2 regions of the Desulfoplanes sp. genome follow, and region 1 is predicted to be linked to the other one. Evidence: predicted binding sites of a transcription regulator. Region 1 holds the regulator's gene; the other holds the start of a gene.
What was found. The regulator HrcA, encoded in region 1, represses chaperone genes, less so after heat shock. The targets are predictions, from matches to a motif close to TGTTAGCACTCNNNNNNNNNGAGTGCTAACA.
Positions count from the first base shown of each region.

Region 1 (8,858 bases):
TTCGGGTGAACATCTTCGTGGGCGGCCCCCCGGCCATGACCCTGGCAGCCATCATGCCCCTTCCCGAAAATCTGCCCGAACTCTTTTTCGCCGGGGTCCTCGGCGGCCACCGCATCCCCATGCTCAAACGGGCCGGTCATTTGCCCATTCCGGCCGAGGCGGATTTTTGCATCCAGGGCATTATCGATCCCCACGCCCAGAAGCCCGAAGGCCCGTTCGGCGACCATCTGGGCTATTACAGCCTGACCCATGATTTTCCCGTGCTCAAGGTGACCTCGGTCCTGCACCGCAACAACGCGGTCTGGCCGTTCACAACCGTGGGCCGCCCGCCCCAGGAGGACACTATCTTCGGGACCTTCATCCACGAACTCACCAAGGAGCTCATACCCACGGTGTTCTCGGGTATCCACGGGGTCCATGCCGTGGATGCGGCCGGTGTCCATCCCCTGCTGCTCGCAGTGGGCAGCGAACGCTATGCGCCCTATGCCCAACCGCGCAAGCCCAGGGAACTCTTGACCAGCGGGCTGTCCCTTCTGGGATCGACCCAGACCTCCCTGGCCAAATATCTGTTCATCGCGGCCCGGGAAGACGATCCATCCCTTTCCTGCCATAGTGTCCCAGCATTCTTCCACCATGTTCTGGAACGGCTGGACCCGACCAGGGACCTACACTTCATCACCAGAACGACCATGGACACCCTGGACTATTCCGGCACGGGACTGAATGAAGGCTCCAAGGTGCTGTGGACCGTTGCCGGACCGCGGATCAACCGTCTTGCAACGGAGATTCCCGCTGCCCTTCGCCTGCCGGAAGGATTCAAAAATCCCGGGATCCTGGCCCCCGGGATCATGGTCATTCAGGGACCAAGACACGATCTTCCCAGAGACACGGCTGACCCGACCATGGACGAGCTGTGTGCCAACCTCTCACCCTCCCACGAGATTTCAGGATTTCCCTTGCTGGTCGTGGCCGATGATTCAGCGTTCACTGCCACAAACTGGGACAACTTCCTCTGGGTCACCTTCACCCGTTCGGACCCGGCAACGGATATTTACGGCGTCGGCGGTTCCACCCATTGCAAACACTGGGGATGCACAGGCTCGGTAGTCATTGACGCCCGGATCAAGCCCTTCCACGCCCCCCCTCTGGATCCCGATCCTGAAATCGAAAAACGGGTCGATGCCCTCGCCGCCCCCGGAGGGCCCCTGCACGGCATCATTTAATATGCAGGAAACAACCTCCGACCACTCCGTTGCATCCCGCAACCCTTTGGGGTAGATGCCGGTTTTATTGTCTCTACTCCAAGCTCATCAATCCCCCCGAACCTGTCCGATCCACGGAGAATCACTGACCATGCTCAATAAACAGCGCCTACTCACCCCCGGCCCCACCCCCCTGCCCGAAGACGTCCGCCTCGCCATGGCCCAGGATATGATCCACCACCGCAAACCCGCGTTCAAGGAGATCATGGGCGACATCCAGCAAGGCCTGCAGCACCTTTTCGGCACATCCCAGCCGGTCATTCCCCTGACCAGTTCAGGCACCGGGGCCATGACCGCGGCCGTGACCAACCTGTTCAAGCCCGGGGACACGGTCCTGGTCATCGAAGGGGGCAAGTTCGGAGAACGCTGGTCGGACATCGCTGATGCGCACGGGCTGGAGATGATCATCCTTCCGGTCACCTGGGGCGAGACCGTCAAGGTCATCGACGTGCTGAACAGCCTGGACCGCTGGCCGGCCATCAAAGGGGTCCTTATTCAGGCCTCGGAAACGTCCACGGGCGTGCTCCACCCCATCCAGAAAATCGGCGAAGAGACCACAAAGCGCGACGTCCTCCTGGTCGTGGACGGGATCTCCGCAGTGGGTGTCTCTCCCTGCCCCATGGACGAGTGGAACATCGACTGTCTGCTGACGGGCTCCCAGAAGGGGCTCATGCTTCCTCCAGGGCTCGCGTTCATTTCCCTGGCCCAGCGTGCCTGGGATCGGGTGGAAACGGTCAAACCAAAAAATTTCTATTTCAATCTCCCCAAGGAACGGGCAAAGATCGAAAACCGACAGACCCTGTTCACTCCGGGCATCGGCCTCCTCGTCGGACTGGCCAAGAGTCTGGAACACTTTGCCGGGGACAGGCTGGAAACGATCTTCCGTAAACAATGGGCCCTGACCAGGATGGCTAGAGCGGGCATTTCGGCCATGGGTCTGGAGCTTCTGGCCCTGGACCGGTTCACCTGGGGACTGACCTCCCTGCTCGTGCCCCCGGGCATCGACGCCTCCAAGGTGCTCGAGACCATGGCCGATGCCTACGGTGTCGTGGCGGCGGGCGGCCAGGGAGACATGAAGGGCAGGATGATCCGCCTCGGCCACATGGGCCATGTGGACTGGAGCGATCTCCTGGCCGGTCTATACGCGTTGCGCCAATCCTACCTGGCCTGTGGCGGCTATTCCGGCTGTCCGGACTATCTGGAACAGGCCATGAATGCCTATGAACAGGGTCTTGAAGACTCGGACCGGGGCTGAACCAAACACCCATCAGTCCTCCCTGTACGGCCTGACGGCATCTCCGGACAACCGCTCCACATGTCGGGCCCTGAAAGGACCCTCACCGTTCCGGCCCGGTTTCCGCCCCTTCCCGTCGTTCACGGCGTAGGCCTGGATCTTGAGGGACCATGACGTGGCCAAGACGCCAAAATAACGCCGATTCCCGGGAGATCCCCGGCCACGTCCGGAATAACTGTCATAGTCTCCTGTTCTCTGTCTTTTCCCCTGTAGGGGCAGGTCCCGTACCCGCCCTTTGGATAAACGATCCACCCCAAGGAGTCCGCATGTCCGAACCCAACGATCCCTGCCGGGACAATGCATCGCCGGCCGAAACCGAACAACGCCGACAGGCCGAGGAGCAGGCCGCCAAGGAATACCGCCAAACGGCCAAGACAACGGAATCGAGTCAGATGCCCAAACTCGACTTTTCCACCTTTGTCATGTCACTGAGCTCCACGGTATTGGTCCATTTGGGCGAAATCCCCGACATCCAGTCGGGACAGGCCTCCGTGAACATTCCCCTGGCCAAACAGACCATCGACATTCTCGGAATGATCCAGGAAAAGACCAAGGGCAATCTGACCTGCGAAGAAGAACGGTTGATCCGGGATCTTTTGTTCGAACTCCGGGTCAAGTTCGTTCAATGCAAAGCGTAGCCGTGGTACGGCCAATCTTACGCCATCCCTTTTGCTCAAAGGGCGTATCCACGATGCAGGCCGGGGACGTGTGGAATACGAGCGGTTCCCATGTATCAAGCCCGTAAGCTCGACCACGGAGATACCGGACCGGGTCCGGAATGACGATGCCCCGATCCGGCATGTTATCCACCGCCCCCATCATGCCGATAGTGCCATCCGACGACCTGCTAAACAATCACTCCAGGACAGAGATATCGCCATGGAACAAGACAAGAGACAACCACCCCCCCAAAAGGCATTGATCCTTGGGGGAAAAACCGGCCTGCTCGGGCAGGCCCTCGCGCGGATTCTCGTGGAGCAGGGCTGGGAGAGTCTCTGCCCCGGCCGGGAGGACCTGGACGTTTTCGATCAGGCCATGCTCGAGGAATATATTGGACGGCACCGGCCGACCCACCTATTCAACACCATCGGTTATACCCAGGTGGACAAGGCCGAAGACGAGCCCAAAGAAGCCATGCGCATGAACAAGAAACTGCCGATACTGCTGGCCCGAACGGCTCAGGCATTGGATCTCCCGTTCATCCATTACAGTACGGATTTTGTGTTCGACGGCAAAAAATGTTTCCCCTACACGCCCGACGATGCAACCAATCCCTTGTCCGTCTATGGCAAAACAAAACGGGAAGGCGAAAAAGGGATAATGGGTCTTGCCTGGGACAAGGCCCTTATCATCCGCACCGCATGGCTCTTTGGCCCCTACAAGACCAATTTCGTGGACAAAATCCTGGACCTGGCAGCAACCCGTTCTTCTCTGGACATCGTCCACGACCAGGTCGGTTGCCCCACATACACCCTGGACCTGGCATGCTACACATTGGCGCTTGTCCAGGCAGGGGCAAAGGGTATCTACCACCTGACCAACACGGGCCACGCCTCCTGGTGTGAACTGGCCGCCGAGGCCATTTCCTGTGGCGACTCTCCCTGTCATGCCAAACCGATCTCCTCGGCGGATTTCCCACAAAAGGCGGTCCGTCCAGAATACTCTGTTCTGGACTGCTCAAAATTCACCGAAAAAACCGGCTTGACCCCACGCCCGTGGATCCAGGCCCTGCGAGCCTATCTTTTCAACCGGGACCATTCCTGTCCCAAGGAGTAGGACGCCCCTCCGCCCCGCAGACGATCGGCCCCCTCCCATCCATGTGCGGGGGCCGATCCAGCCACCCTTCCAGACGTGCGCACCATCTTGACATTCTCAGTTCCGATGCGTATTTTTTGGCACTCCTTTAAAGAGAGTGCCAAGCAGGTGAACCATGGAACTTTGTCCCCGTGAAATCGATGTCCTCACGACGATCGTCGAAGAATACATAGCCACTGCCCGGCCAGTGGGCTCCCGGGTTGTCGCCAAAAAATCGCGGAGCAAACTCAGCCCCGCCTCCATCCGGAACATCATGGCCGACCTCGCGGACCAAGAGCTTCTTGACCAACCGCACACATCGGCCGGCCGGATCCCGACAATCAAAGGGCTGCGTTTTTTTCTGGACAGCGTCCTGCAACCCAACCCCCTCTCCGGCCGGGACAGGGACGTTATCTCCGATGACCTCTACCATGCCGGCTCAGACCCCACGGATATTTTCCGACAAACCTCAAAGGTCCTGTCTTCCATCTCTCAGCAGGCATGCCTTGTCCTTGGCCCCAGCCAGGGAATTGTCCACTGGAAACATATCGATTTTGTGCTCCTGACCCCGGGCAAGATCATGTCCATTCTCGTGCTCCAGGGGGGGATCGTCCAGAACAAGATCATCGATGTGGATACGGAGGTAACCCCGGACGATCTGTTCAAATACGCAAATTTCCTGAACAGCCATTTCCAGGGACAATCCATACACGCCGTCCAGAACAAAATCCGGGCACAGATGAAGGCCGCCCAGAAGGTGTTCGATGTTTTGTACCAGCGGGCCCTGGACCTGGCCGATCAGACCTGTTCCACGGAAATGCACCGTGAAATCTTCGTTGAGGGGGCGAGCAATCTCCTTTCACAGCCCGATTTTACCGATCTCCAAGCTATGCGGGATATATTCAAACTCTTGGAGGAACGCTCCAGGCTCCTGGAACTTGTAGACACCATATTTGACGAGCAGGAATCACGGATCATTCTTGGCCAGGAACGTTCATGGGATGATCTGGAATATTGCTGTCTGGTCTCCTCGCCATACACCATTTCCGACCAAACCGCAGGCATGATAAGCATCATAGGACCCGTACGTATGGACTACGCAAAAATCATCCCCATGGTTGACTTTACCGCCCAAGTACTTAGCAAAATGCTCCAATTGCGGTTCTAGCCCGTTCCAAGGGCAACGGATCACTCCACAACCATAATCCATGACGATCGCATGGCAGAACCCTGCCATGCGATCGTCGCGATCACCACGCTACGGCGGACTGCGTCTGTCCGCTTACATCCCTGTCAGGCTGGGACATCCAAGGAGACGAACAAATGAAAAAAGACAAGCAGAAAACCCCTCCGGGCAAGGAAACACCCCCCGAGAAGGACAAACAGGTCCAAGAGAATGCAGAAACCGGCGAGCCCTCCCTGGAAGAGGAATACGCACGGATCTGCGCCGAACTCGAAGAACAGAAACAGGAATCGTTACGGATTCTCGCGGAGTCGGAAAATCTTAAAAAACGGCTCCAGCGGGAAAAAGAAGATTTCCGCAAATTTGCCACCGGCAATATCATCGAAGAAATCCTTCCGGTCATGGACAATCTCGAACTCGCCCTACAGCACGGGCGGCATGAAAAGGGGTGCGAAAATCTCGTCCAGGGCGTCGAAATGACCCTGAACATCTTCAAGGAAGCCCTGCAAAAAAATGGCCTGACCATCATCGGCCAGGAGCACGTCGGCGTTCCGTTTAATCCGGCCGAACACGAGGCCATGTCCCAGGTAGAGGACCCGAAAATGGACGGAGGATGCGTGCAACAGTTACTGCAGACCGGATACAAACTCCACGACAGACTTTTGCGTCCAGCCAAGGTCATGGTAACTAAATAGTGCTATCCACCATGCGGACACCCAGAGGACCAGTGCCTGTTTTGCCCTTTTTGCATTCCCGCCCCTTTACAAGATTGTTTAGGGCATTATGATTCACTGCGGGTTCGTTCCGCCCCGCGGTTCGGACCAAAAAATGCGGGCCGACCAGCAAACAGGGCCCAGCACAAGGACCAAGCACTTGACACTTTTTGATACCACACTTTTTTAGGAGGACAGTATGGGAAAAATTATCGGAATAGATCTCGGAACAACCAATAGTTGCGTCTACGTCATGGAGGGCAAGGACGCCAAATGCGTCACCAACCCCGAAGGGGGGAGAACCACGCCATCCATTGTCGCGTTCACCGACAAGGAACGGCTGGTGGGTGAAATCGCCAAACGCCAGGCGGTCACCAACCCTGAAAAGACCATCTTTGCAGTCAAACGACTCATGGGCAGAAAGTTCGACGACGCCCAGATCCAGGCATGGGCCAAAAAGAGCCCTTACAAGATCGTTGCCGGCGCCAATGGCGACGCCTATGTCCAGGTCGATGACAAGAAATACAGCCCCGCCGAAATCTCGGCCATCATTCTGCAGAAGCTGAAAAAGGACGCCGAGACCTACCTGGGCGAAACCGTCACCGAGGCGGTCATCACCGTACCGGCCTACTTCAACGATAGCCAGCGCCAGGCCACCAAGGATGCCGGGCGTATCGCCGGACTCGAGGTCAAGCGGATCATCAACGAACCGACAGCGGCCTCACTGGCCTATGGTGCGGACAAGAAGTCCAATGAAAAGATCGCGGTTTTCGACCTGGGCGGGGGTACTTTTGACATCTCCACCCTGGAAGTCGGGGACAACGTCGTCGAGGTCCGCTCCACGAACGGGGACACCTTTCTTGGTGGTGAAGATTTCGATGACACCATCATCTCCTACCTGGTGGATGAATTCAAAAAGGAAAACGGCATCGATCTCGGCCAGGACAAGATGGCCCTGCAGCGTCTCAAGGAGGCCGGAGAAAAGGCCAAGAAGGAGCTCTCCACGTCTATGGAAACGGACGTGAACCTGCCCTTTATCACTGCCGACCAGAACGGTCCCAAACACATGAATCTCAAGCTGAGCCGGGCCAAATTGGAGTCCATGTGCCAGAATCTGGTTGCCAAAGTCGAATCCCCCTGTCGCAAGGCCCTTGCCGATGCCGAGCTCAAGGCCTCGGACATCAACGAGGTTCTGCTTGTCGGGGGACAGACCCGCATGCCCCTGGTCCAGTCCAAGGTCGGCGAAATCTTCTCCAAGGACCCCAACAAGAGCGTCAATCCTGACGAGGTGGTTGCCATGGGTGCGGCCATCCAGGGTGGTATCCTTGCGGGTGACGTCAAAGACGTCCTCCTCCTCGATGTCACTCCGCTCTCTCTCGGTATCGAGACCCTCGGCGGGGTGTTCACCAAACTCATCGAACGGAACACGACCATCCCCACCCGCAAGAGCCAGACCTTTACCACGGCCGCTGACAACCAGCCTTCTGTGTCTATCCACGTGCTCCAGGGGGAACGGCCCATGTGCGCGGACAACATGACCCTGGGACGGTTCGAATTGACCGGTCTGCCTGCGGCCCCCCGCGGCGTTCCCCAGATTGAGGTCACCTTTGACATCGATGCCAACGGTATCGTCAACGTATCGGCCAAGGATCTTGGGACGGGCAAGGAACAGTCCATCCGGATAACCGCCTCCAGCGGGCTTTCCGAGGACGAGATCCAGAACCTGGTCAAGGATGCCGAGGCCCATGCCGACGAGGACAAAAAACGGCAGCAACTCATTGAGGCCCGCAACCATGCCGATACCCTGATCTATACCACGGAAAAATCCATCCGCGATCTCGGTGACCAGCTGGACGCCACCCTCAAGGGTGAGATCGAATCCAAGATCGAGGCCCTGAAAAAGACCATGGAAAACGAAGACGTGGAGGCCATCACCCAGGCTACCGAGGAGCTGGCCCAATCCTCACATAAACTGGCCGAAAAACTCTACGCCCAGAAGTCGACCGAAGGCGAACAGCCTGGTGGGGAACAGCCCGGTGCCGGACAGGCCAGTGACCAGACCAAGTCCGATGACGAAGACGTCGTGGACGCCGACTATACCGAAGTGAAATAGCCTTGACAGGCTAAATCCCCCTTCCTATAGCACAAGGCCTGGACCGAACACGCGCGTCGGTCCAGGCCTTTTTTTGGCCAACCCCTTTCTCCTGCCCGCAGTACATGAAAATACGAATCCTACTCTTCCTGCTGACCCTGTCCCTGCTTGTATGCACGGCATGCGGCAAAAAAACGACCGTCCGGTCCACCCCCCAAGGGCCCGCCGTACCCTCCCAACCCACCGAGCCCGGCCTGTTTAAGCGGGCCGACCGAGCATGGCAATCAAGGGACTACGGGGAAAGCCAGCGGATCTACGGTCTCCTGTCCAAGGACCCAACCCTTTCGGACCGCCGTGCTCCCGTGGTCTGGCAACGACTCACCGAGAGCGCCCTCGCAAACCGGGACACGTCCCAGGCACGGAGGGCCCTGGCATCCTGGGCGGACGTTCCCACCGGCGTGGACAAATCGTGGCCCTGGATCCGGGCCAAGGCTGCCCTTCTGCGGTTGGAACAGGACGA
Region 1 is NZ_JBUDSQ010000024.1:9,299-18,156, reverse strand. Features, by position in the region: gene ACY692_RS07255 (UbiD family decarboxylase) at 1-1,223, shown strand, start outside; gene ACY692_RS07250 (pyridoxal-phosphate-dependent aminotransferase family protein) at 1,354-2,517, shown strand; gene ACY692_RS07245 (DUF1844 domain-containing protein) at 2,823-3,194, shown strand; gene rfbD (dTDP-4-dehydrorhamnose reductase) at 3,436-4,332, shown strand; gene hrcA (heat-inducible transcriptional repressor HrcA) at 4,487-5,518, shown strand; gene grpE (nucleotide exchange factor GrpE) at 5,674-6,228, shown strand; gene dnaK (molecular chaperone DnaK) at 6,446-8,359, shown strand; gene ACY692_RS07220 (penicillin-binding protein activator) at 8,464-8,858, shown strand, end outside.

Region 2 (8,858 bases), on a different contig from region 1:
ATGGCGGCCTCTGTGGTCAGGAGCAAGGAGGCCACGGAAGCGGCGTTCTGCAGAGCCGTTCTGGTAACCTTCTTGGGATCGATAACACCGACCTTGACCAGATCTTCGAATTCGCCATTGGCAGCGTTGAAGCCGAAGTCATCCTTGCCACGGCGGACACTCTCGACGATGACTGCGCCTTCATAACCGGCGTTGGTGCAGATCTGACGGATAGGGGCTTCCAGGGCGCGGCCGACAACTTCGACACCGGCGGTTTCATCATCGTCAGCTGCCTTGACGCTGTCGAGCACGGCCTGGCTACGGACCAGGGCCACACCACCACCGGGGACAATGCCCTCTTCAACGGCGGCGCGGGTTGCGTTCAGGGCGTCTTCCACACGGGCCTTCTTTTCCTTCATCTCGGTCTCCGTGGCTGCGCCGACATTGATCACGGCAACACCGCCGACGATCTTGGCCAGGCGTTCCTGGAGCTTTTCACGGTCGTAGTCCGAGGTGGTCTCTTCGATCTCGTTGCGGATCTGCTTGACGCGGGCCTTGATGTCTTCGGCCTGACCGGCACCGTCGACGACGGTGGAGGTCTCCTTGTCGATGACCACGCGCTTGGCGCTGCCGAGATCGTTGGGGGTGATATTTTCGAGCTTCAGGCCCAGGTCTTCGGAGACGACCTGACCGCCGGTAAGAATGGCGATATCCTGGAGCATAGCCTTTCTTCTTTCACCGAAGCCGGGGGCCTTGATGGCCACGACATTCAGGGTACCGCGCAGCTTGTTCACGACCAGGGTGGCCAGGGCCTCGCCCTCGATGTCTTCACCGATGATCACCAGGGGCTTGCTCATCTTGGCGACCTGTTCCAGAACGGGCAGGAGTTCCTTCATGCTGGAGATCTTCTTCTCGTTGATCAGGATCAGGGGCTCTTCCATTTCGCAAACCATCTTGTCCGGATTGGTCACGAAGTAGGGAGAGAGGTAGCCACGGTCAAACTGCATCCCCTCGACAACGTCCAGGGTGGTGTCGAAGCCCTTGGCCTCTTCCACGGTGATGACCCCTTCCTTGCCGACCTTGTCCATGGCCTCGGCAATGATGTTACCGATGGTCGCGTCGTTGTTCGCGGAAATGGTACCGACCTGGGCAATTTCCTTGGGGTCACGGGTGGGCTTGGCTACCTTGTCCAGTTCGGCCACGACATTTTCAACGGCCTTGTCGATACCGCGTTTGATGGACATGGGATTACGGCCGGCGGCAACCAGCTTGACCCCTTCCTTGAAGATGGACTGGGCGAGGATGGTGGCGGTAGTGGTACCATCACCAGCGACGTCGGAGGTCTTGGAAGCGACTTCCTTGACCAGCTGTGCGCCCATGTTCTCGAACTTGTCTTCCAGCTCGATTTCCTTGGCCACGGTCACGCCATCCTTGGTGATGATCGGTGCGCCAAAGGATTTCTCGATGACCACGTTGCGGCCCTTGGGTCCGAGGGTAACTTTTACGGCATCGGCCAGCTGATCCAGACCGTTTTTCAAAGCCTCTCTGGCTTTTTCGTCAAATTTGATAATCTTGGAAGCCATTGTATCTGTCTCCTTTGTTGAGATCGTAGTGATAAAACATGAAACATTCGCGATCAGCCCCTGATGTACCAGGGCATGGCGCCGACCTTTTTTCGAACTAGGCCTCGATGACCGCCAGGATATCGTCTTCACGCATGATCAAGAGCTCTTCGCTTTCGATCTTGACCTCGGTTCCGGCGTACTTGTTGAAGATGACCTGGTCACCTTCCTTGACACCCATGGGTACGGTATCGCCGGTGTCGGCGGTCTTGCCGGGACCTGCGGCCACGACCTCACCCTTGATGGGTTTTTCCTTGGCACTGTCAGGGATGATGATGCCACCCTTGGTTACTTCTTCTTCCTCTACCCGTTTTACCAGGATACGGTCATGAAGCGGTCTGAGTTTCATCTGTTCTACCTCCAAATAAGTTGATTGATAACTGGATGGATTAGCACTCGACTGAAAGAAGTGCTAACAGGACGGGATTCTAAGCATCGCAAAAGAAATTACAAGGGCGGAATATGATTTTTTTATACCCTTCAAAGCCTACTATAAATCATTTTTGGAAAATATACATTTTTTTCTAAATTTATCTAATTTTTTCTCTAAAAAGCTTCGATTTACTCTTTTTCTTATTTAGAAAATCCAGCGGATAAAATTTAATTTTTTTTGACAAAACCAATATATTTGGGCACGGAGAAACGTTTTCAGAAAAGGAACCATGGGAATACGAGACCCATGCCCCGTCATTGTCAGACAAAAAACACGATCCGGCACACCAAGGGAACACCGATCCCTGCGAAATCCTTCAGGAGTGACCCCATGCTCGATATAAAATTCATGCGGACCCATTTTGACCAGGTCAGCGAAGCCCTTGAAAAAAGACATTCGAGTCTCGACCTTGCCGAGTTTCTCAAAACCGATGCCAAGCGGCGCGGGATCCTCCAGGAAGTCGAGGAACTCAAAAGCCGCAGGAACAAGGCTTCGGCAGAGGTGGCCCAGAAAAAACGGAACAAGGAAGATGCCTCCCCCCTTCTGGAAGAACTTTCCGGTCTTTCGGGAAAAATCAAGAGACTGGACGGAGCACTCAAGGAGGTGGATAGCGCCACAAAAGATTTTCTGCTGACCATTCCAAATGTCCCCCACCAGGACGTTCCCGTGGGCAGGGACGAGGAAGAAAACCGTGAGGAAAAAATCTGGGGGGAAAAACCCGGATTTTTATTTATCCCCAAAGAACACTGGGAGATCGGCACCTCCCTGGGAGGACTCGATTTCCCCCGGGCGGCCAAATTGACCGGCAGCCGATTCGTCGTGCTCAAGGACTGGGCCGCACGCATGGAGCGGGCTCTGACCAGCTTCATGATCGACGTGCATACCGGTGAACACGGGTATACCGAGGTCATGCCCCCGGCGATCATCAACAAGGATTCCCTACTGGGGACCGGACAGCTTCCCAAATTTGCCGAAGACCTTTTCAAACTCGAAAATAGCGATTACTATCTCATTCCCACTGCAGAGGTGCCCCTGACCAATCTGTTCCGGGACGAAGTCCTCACAGAAGAGGAGCTCCCAACGGCCCTGACCGCCTTCACGCCGTGCTTCAGATCTGAAGCCGGGTCCTATGGCAAGGACACCAAGGGGATCATCCGGCAGCACCAATTCGACAAGGTCGAGATGGTCAGGATCGCCCATCCCGAACACTCCTACGGGGATCTCGAACTTTTGCTCGGCCATGCCGAAGCCATCCTGCAAAAACTCGGACTCCACTACCGGGTGGTCACCCTGTGCACCGGGGATCTCGGATTTTCCGCCGCCAAGACCTATGATATAGAGGTATGGCTCCCCGGCCAGAACAGGTACCGGGAGATCTCATCCTGTTCCAATTGCGAGGATTTCCAGGCCCGCAGGGCAAATATCCGTTACAAGGCCAAGGGGAACAAGAAGAACCGACTGGTCCATACATTGAACGGGTCGGGTCTGGCCGTCGGCCGGACCATGGTGGCCATACTCGAAAACTACCAACAGGAAGACGGCTCGGTCGTCGTCCCGAACATTCTGCGCCCCTACATGGGCGGGCTGGATGTCATCTACCCAGGATAATCCATTGGCAGACAACGGAACACCCCATACCCCCCCTCCGACAAAAAACGACGGAACCAAGCAAAACACGATGGAAGCAGCTCTCGGAAAAATCAAATACGTGAACGGGATCAGGCTCCAACGGGCCATCGTGGCCGGAGCCGACTGGGTCGTGGCCATGCAGAAACACCTCGACGCCATCAACGTCTTTCCTGTCCCCGACGGGGACACGGGGAGCAATATGGCCGCGACCATGAAACGGATCGCCGAACAGGCGAAAGAGAATATCGACAAATCCCTGCACCGGGTCAGCGACAGCCTCGCCGATTCCGCTCTCATGGGGGCCAAAGGCAACTCCGGAGCCATCCTGGCCCAATTTTTTCAAGGATTGGCCGAAGGACTCAAGGGCCAGCGCAAGGTTACCACCGAACGGTTCGGTCACGCAGTGCACGTTGCCGCCCAAAAGGCCCAGGAGGCCATCTCTTCCCCCAAGGAAGGAACCATCCTGACCGTGATCCGGGAATGGTCGGACAGGGTCCGCGAAAACTGCCAGAAGACCACGGATTTCGACGAACTCCTCCGGGATTCTTTGGACTGGGCCAAACAGGCCCTCGAGCGGACCCCGGACCAGCTCGCCTCGCTGAAAAAAGCCGGGGTGGTCGACGCGGGTGCCCAAGGGTTCGTGTACATGCTCGAAGGGATTGTCACATTCATGGAAAAGGGGGACCTGGTCGCCTCAAGAAAGGACGCCCAGGACCAGGCCGACAGGGATATCGCCCCGTTGATCGGGGAAGATTTTTTTGACGACCATGCCCATTCCGGTTTCAGATACTGCACGGAATGTCTCGTCGTTGGCCAAAATATCGATCTGCCCACGCTCAGGACGGCCCTCCAGGAACACGGCGACTCCCTGATCGTTGCGGGCTCGACCTCAAAGGCCAAGGTGCATATCCATACGAACAATCCGGCCATGGTTTTCAATATCGTCGCCAAGGAAGGGGAATTCAGGGAGCAGAAGATCGACGATATGGAACAGCAAAACCATGACGTCCACCGCTCGGACGGGGCCAAAATCGCCATCGTGGCGGATACCGGATGCGATATTCCTCCAAAGTTACGGGAGAAATACAACATCCATTCCATCCACCACAGCCTCGTCTTCGGGGACAACGAAATATTCCTCGACCAATTGGGCATTGGGCGGGACGAATTCTACACCAGACTGCGCGACTTTGGGACCCCGATCAGGACATCCCAACCCACGCCGATGCAGTTCAAACGGATGTATGCCTTCCTCCTCAAGTACTATGACGCGTGCGTGTCCATACACCTTCCTCCGGCCCACAGCGGGACCATCCACGGGGCGCGCAGGATCGCCGCCGGATTCGAGGACAGGGTTTCCGTCGTGGACAGCACATGTAATTCCATGGCCATGGGTCTTGTCGTACTTGAGGCGGCCAGGGCGGCAGCCCAGGGCAGGGACCAGGCCGAGGTCGTACGCATTGCCGAAGAAGCGGCCGGCAAGGCCAGGGCCTTCTTTTGCTTCGACACGCTCAAATACCATCTCCGGGGCGGCAGACTGAGCGATTCAGCGGGCAAGATCGCCTCCTTCATGCAGCTCCGCCCGATCATCACCTTCAAGGAAGATGGAGTGGTCAAACTTGGAGGGGTTGGATTTTCCCGGCGCGGTGTGCGGAAAAAAACCTGGGAAAAGACCAAAAAAGCGGCCATGGGCAAAAAGAATCTCAGATTCACCGTGGCCCATGCGGACAATCCCGAACTGGCCGACTGGTTTGTTGGACGGATCAAAGAGACCTTTGGGATCGAGGATGTCCCCGTTGTCGAGGCCTCCTACACCCTGACCAGCCACGCCGGTCCGGGCTCCGCAGGAATAGGGTTCATCGGCGACTGAAAATCTGTCCAGGGTTTCCGGGCAAAAATTTCATTTTTCCCCGGTTTTTGCCTTGACAGGTAGTGGACGAAACTATAGAAGCTGTTTCTCGCAACACGGGCCGTTAACTCAGTTGGTAGAGTATCTGCCTTTTAAGCAGAGAGTCGCAAGTTCGAGCCTTGCACGGCCCACCAACTTACTGTCCCCATCGTCTAGTGGTCTAGGACGCCGGCCTCTCACGCCGGTAACGCGGGTTCAAACCCCGCTGGGGACGCCAACAAAATCAAGGACGTACAGAATTTATTCTGTACGTCCTTTTTTGTTTCCAACCGTATATCCAACCTCCGGCCACCGTTTTCATCCCATTGGCCGGGTGGGGTCGGGGCTGATGTATCCATGGCCGCGCCGGTCGCCATCGGGTCGGTATTCCACCAACTGGCCACGCGCCTCGAAGGTTGTGGTACGCGTCCATGGATACCCCGTGGCAATGGCCTGCCCATCAACCAACATCATCGTCTGATCCACCGTCATGGGGGACACCACCTTCAAACACCGCCTCTCCATACGACTCATTGCGTCCTACGAGCCAGTAGCAAACTCCAAGTGCGACAATGATCACTCCCAATGAAAACACGATCTGATAATCGTGGACCTTGAAATCAAGGACGATTATTTTTCGAGCTGCAGCCATGAGTGCTGTAGAAATCACGAGTTTTAAATGAATCATCCGATATTCCAGGTAGATGACGACATTGGCAAATATCTCGATGGCAATAAGCACAGCCATGAACGCGCCAAACGTTGCCAGTATGTCATTGATGTTGAGCAAAAAAACAGGGGGGGTCATCATTCGCTGGTAAAGAACCCACATCACATCCAGGATCCCCCAGACAATGACCAGAGTCATGAGTATCGCCAGCAATTTTACCGAGAGACGGATAAGGGACCAGAGCCGTCGAACGAGTGGATCCTCAAGAGGTTCCTTACAGACCTTTTGATCAAAGAAGAACATTGTGGCTACCTATCGAAAAAAAGTTAGGCAAACGAACAAATCAACACCCTAACTGTCCATGAGGACAGATCTTTTTCCTGGAGGGGCGACCGGCTGGTCAACCACTATTCCCGGGAGTGGATCGCCTCCTTGAATTTTTGCAACTGGCTTTCAAGGCCGAGGACCGCGTCAATGGGAAGGACGAAGGCGATTCCGGTGCCGGGTTTTTTGAATTCACCCGCATTCTCGATGGCAGCGAGGACCGGTTTGACCAAATGCTCTTCCAGCAAAAACATGACCACGTCGGTCTGGTCCTCGAGTGTCAGGCCGAAAAAGGTCTTTGCCTCGCGCACACCGGTTCCCCTGGCCCTGATAATGGTTGCACCCGTAGCCCCGGCAGCCTTGGCCGCGTCAACAACAGGGTCGGTTTTATGGGATTTGAGCAGGGCGAGAACGAGCTTGAATTTCATGTTTTGTCTCCTTAAGGGCCGGCATGGCGTTTCTTGTATCTTGTAGCGGCCCAGTGCGTGTACTGGGCATACCCCATAACCGTAATGATGGGGAACAGACTTGCAAAGGCGATGAGTCCGAAACCATCCAGGGCGGGATTGCGTCCCGGAACGGCTTCGGACAATCCCAAACCAAGTGACGCGACAAGGGGCACGGTCACGGTGGACGTGGTCACACCGCCGGAATCATACGCCAGGGCAATGATATTTTTCGGGGTGAAGAACGTCTGGCATACCACGATCAGATAACCGACCATGATATACATATAGAGGGGCGTACCGGTAACTATACGATAGGCGCCCAGTGATATACCGAAGGCAACTCCAATCGCCACGACAATGCGCAGCCCCCACTGACTGATGACACCCCCCGAAACCTCATTCGCCTTGAGCGCCACGGCAAGCAGGGACGGTTCCGCGATGGTCGTGGAAAAACCGATCATGGCGGCGAACACGTAGATCCAACCATACGCCCTCCAATCCGTTGGAGCAACGTCCCCACCACTTGAAAGAAACAGGGGATCAGACAACTGGGCGGCCATGATCTTGCCCACAGGGAACAGGGCCTTTTCCAATCCTACCAAAAAAAGAGCGAGTCCGAGAACCACATAGATTCCTCCGATGATCTGACGCCGCAGTTGTGGAATGGGCTGACGGAGGACAAAAAGCTGGAACCCGACGATCAAAGCAAGAATCGGAAGGATGTCCCGGACCGTTGCAAGCAGAACCAGGCCGAAGTCTGTAAAAAAATGGAACATGTTCTGTCCAATAGTCTTTTTTATTCAAATACGAGCAAACCATATCCCATGACAAAAATCATGGGCAACAGAGAGGCAAACGCGATGAGCCCAAAGCCGTCAACCAGGGGACTCCGCCCCTTGATAATAGAAGCCAGGCCAACGCCGAGAGCCGCCACCAGGGGAACGGTGACCGTCGAGGTGGTCACGCCGCCCGCATCATAGGCAATGCCCACGATCTCTTCCGGGGCGATCAGAGTCATCAACATGACCAAAACATATCCGCCGATAATCAAAAAGTGGACGGGCCAGCCCTTGAGAATACGCAGGACGCCGATGAAGATGGCCGCCCCGACGGAAAATGCCACGGACAGCCTCAGCCCCAGCGCGTAGCTCGTAAGGGATTCCTCGCCCGGCGCGATCAGATTGCCCTGGGCCGCTATGTTCGCGGCCTCGGCAGACACGGCGATCAATGCGGGCTCCGCAACGGTCGTGGAAAAGCCAAGAGCAAAGGCAAAGGCAAGCAGCCAGAACAAGCTGCCCTTTCTCGCCAGGGCATGGGCCATGTTTTCGCCAATGGGGAACAAGCCCATGTCCAGCCCCTCGATGAAAAGGGTCAACCCCAAGACAACCAACAGGCCGCCGAACACGACCTCCCCGAGGTTGGGCAGGGGTTGTCGCAGGACCACTATCTGGAAGAACCCAATGACCAAAATGATAGGCAGCAGGTCCTTGAATGAGGCGTACAATTTATGGTTGATCGCCCTGAATGTGGCTTTCAGCCGGGAAAACTGCTCGTTATTATCCATAGTGTAATGATCTGTGGGCAAAGAGTCCTCGTACCAGGCCATCCCCAAACACATGTTCTCAAGCCGGTCCAAACCAATGGCTATGCCAAACAAAGAACCCTGCCCTCGGGGGACCCATTGACGGCGATTATTTCCGACAAACAACAGGGGCCGCTGCGGGTTCTTCAAAAAACATGAATGTCTCGCTTACAACCAAAACGCCATATTGCGCAAGGTTTTGCTCATATCCGTTTTTCTCGATCCATGCCCCCCCACTCTTTTTGTCATACAAAAATCTTTCCCCCGCACATACTTGACTGC
Region 2 is NZ_JBUDSQ010000013.1:26,187-35,044, forward strand. Features, by position in the region: gene groL (chaperonin GroEL) at 1-1,562, opposite strand, end outside; gene groES (co-chaperone GroES) at 1,660-1,950, opposite strand; gene serS (serine--tRNA ligase) at 2,365-3,642, shown strand; gene ACY692_RS04605 (DegV family protein) at 3,713-5,533, shown strand; tRNA gene ACY692_RS04610 (tRNA-Lys) at 5,631-5,706, shown strand; tRNA gene ACY692_RS04615 (tRNA-Glu) at 5,714-5,789, shown strand; gene ACY692_RS04620 (phosphate-starvation-inducible PsiE family protein) at 6,012-6,524, opposite strand; gene ACY692_RS04625 (P-II family nitrogen regulator) at 6,629-6,973, opposite strand; gene ACY692_RS04630 (DUF1538 domain-containing protein) at 6,985-7,770, opposite strand; gene ACY692_RS04635 (DUF1538 family protein) at 7,791-8,579, opposite strand.
Region 2: groES (co-chaperone GroES) is a predicted target of HrcA. The motif match lies at 1,989-2,019, and genes of this name have one in related genera.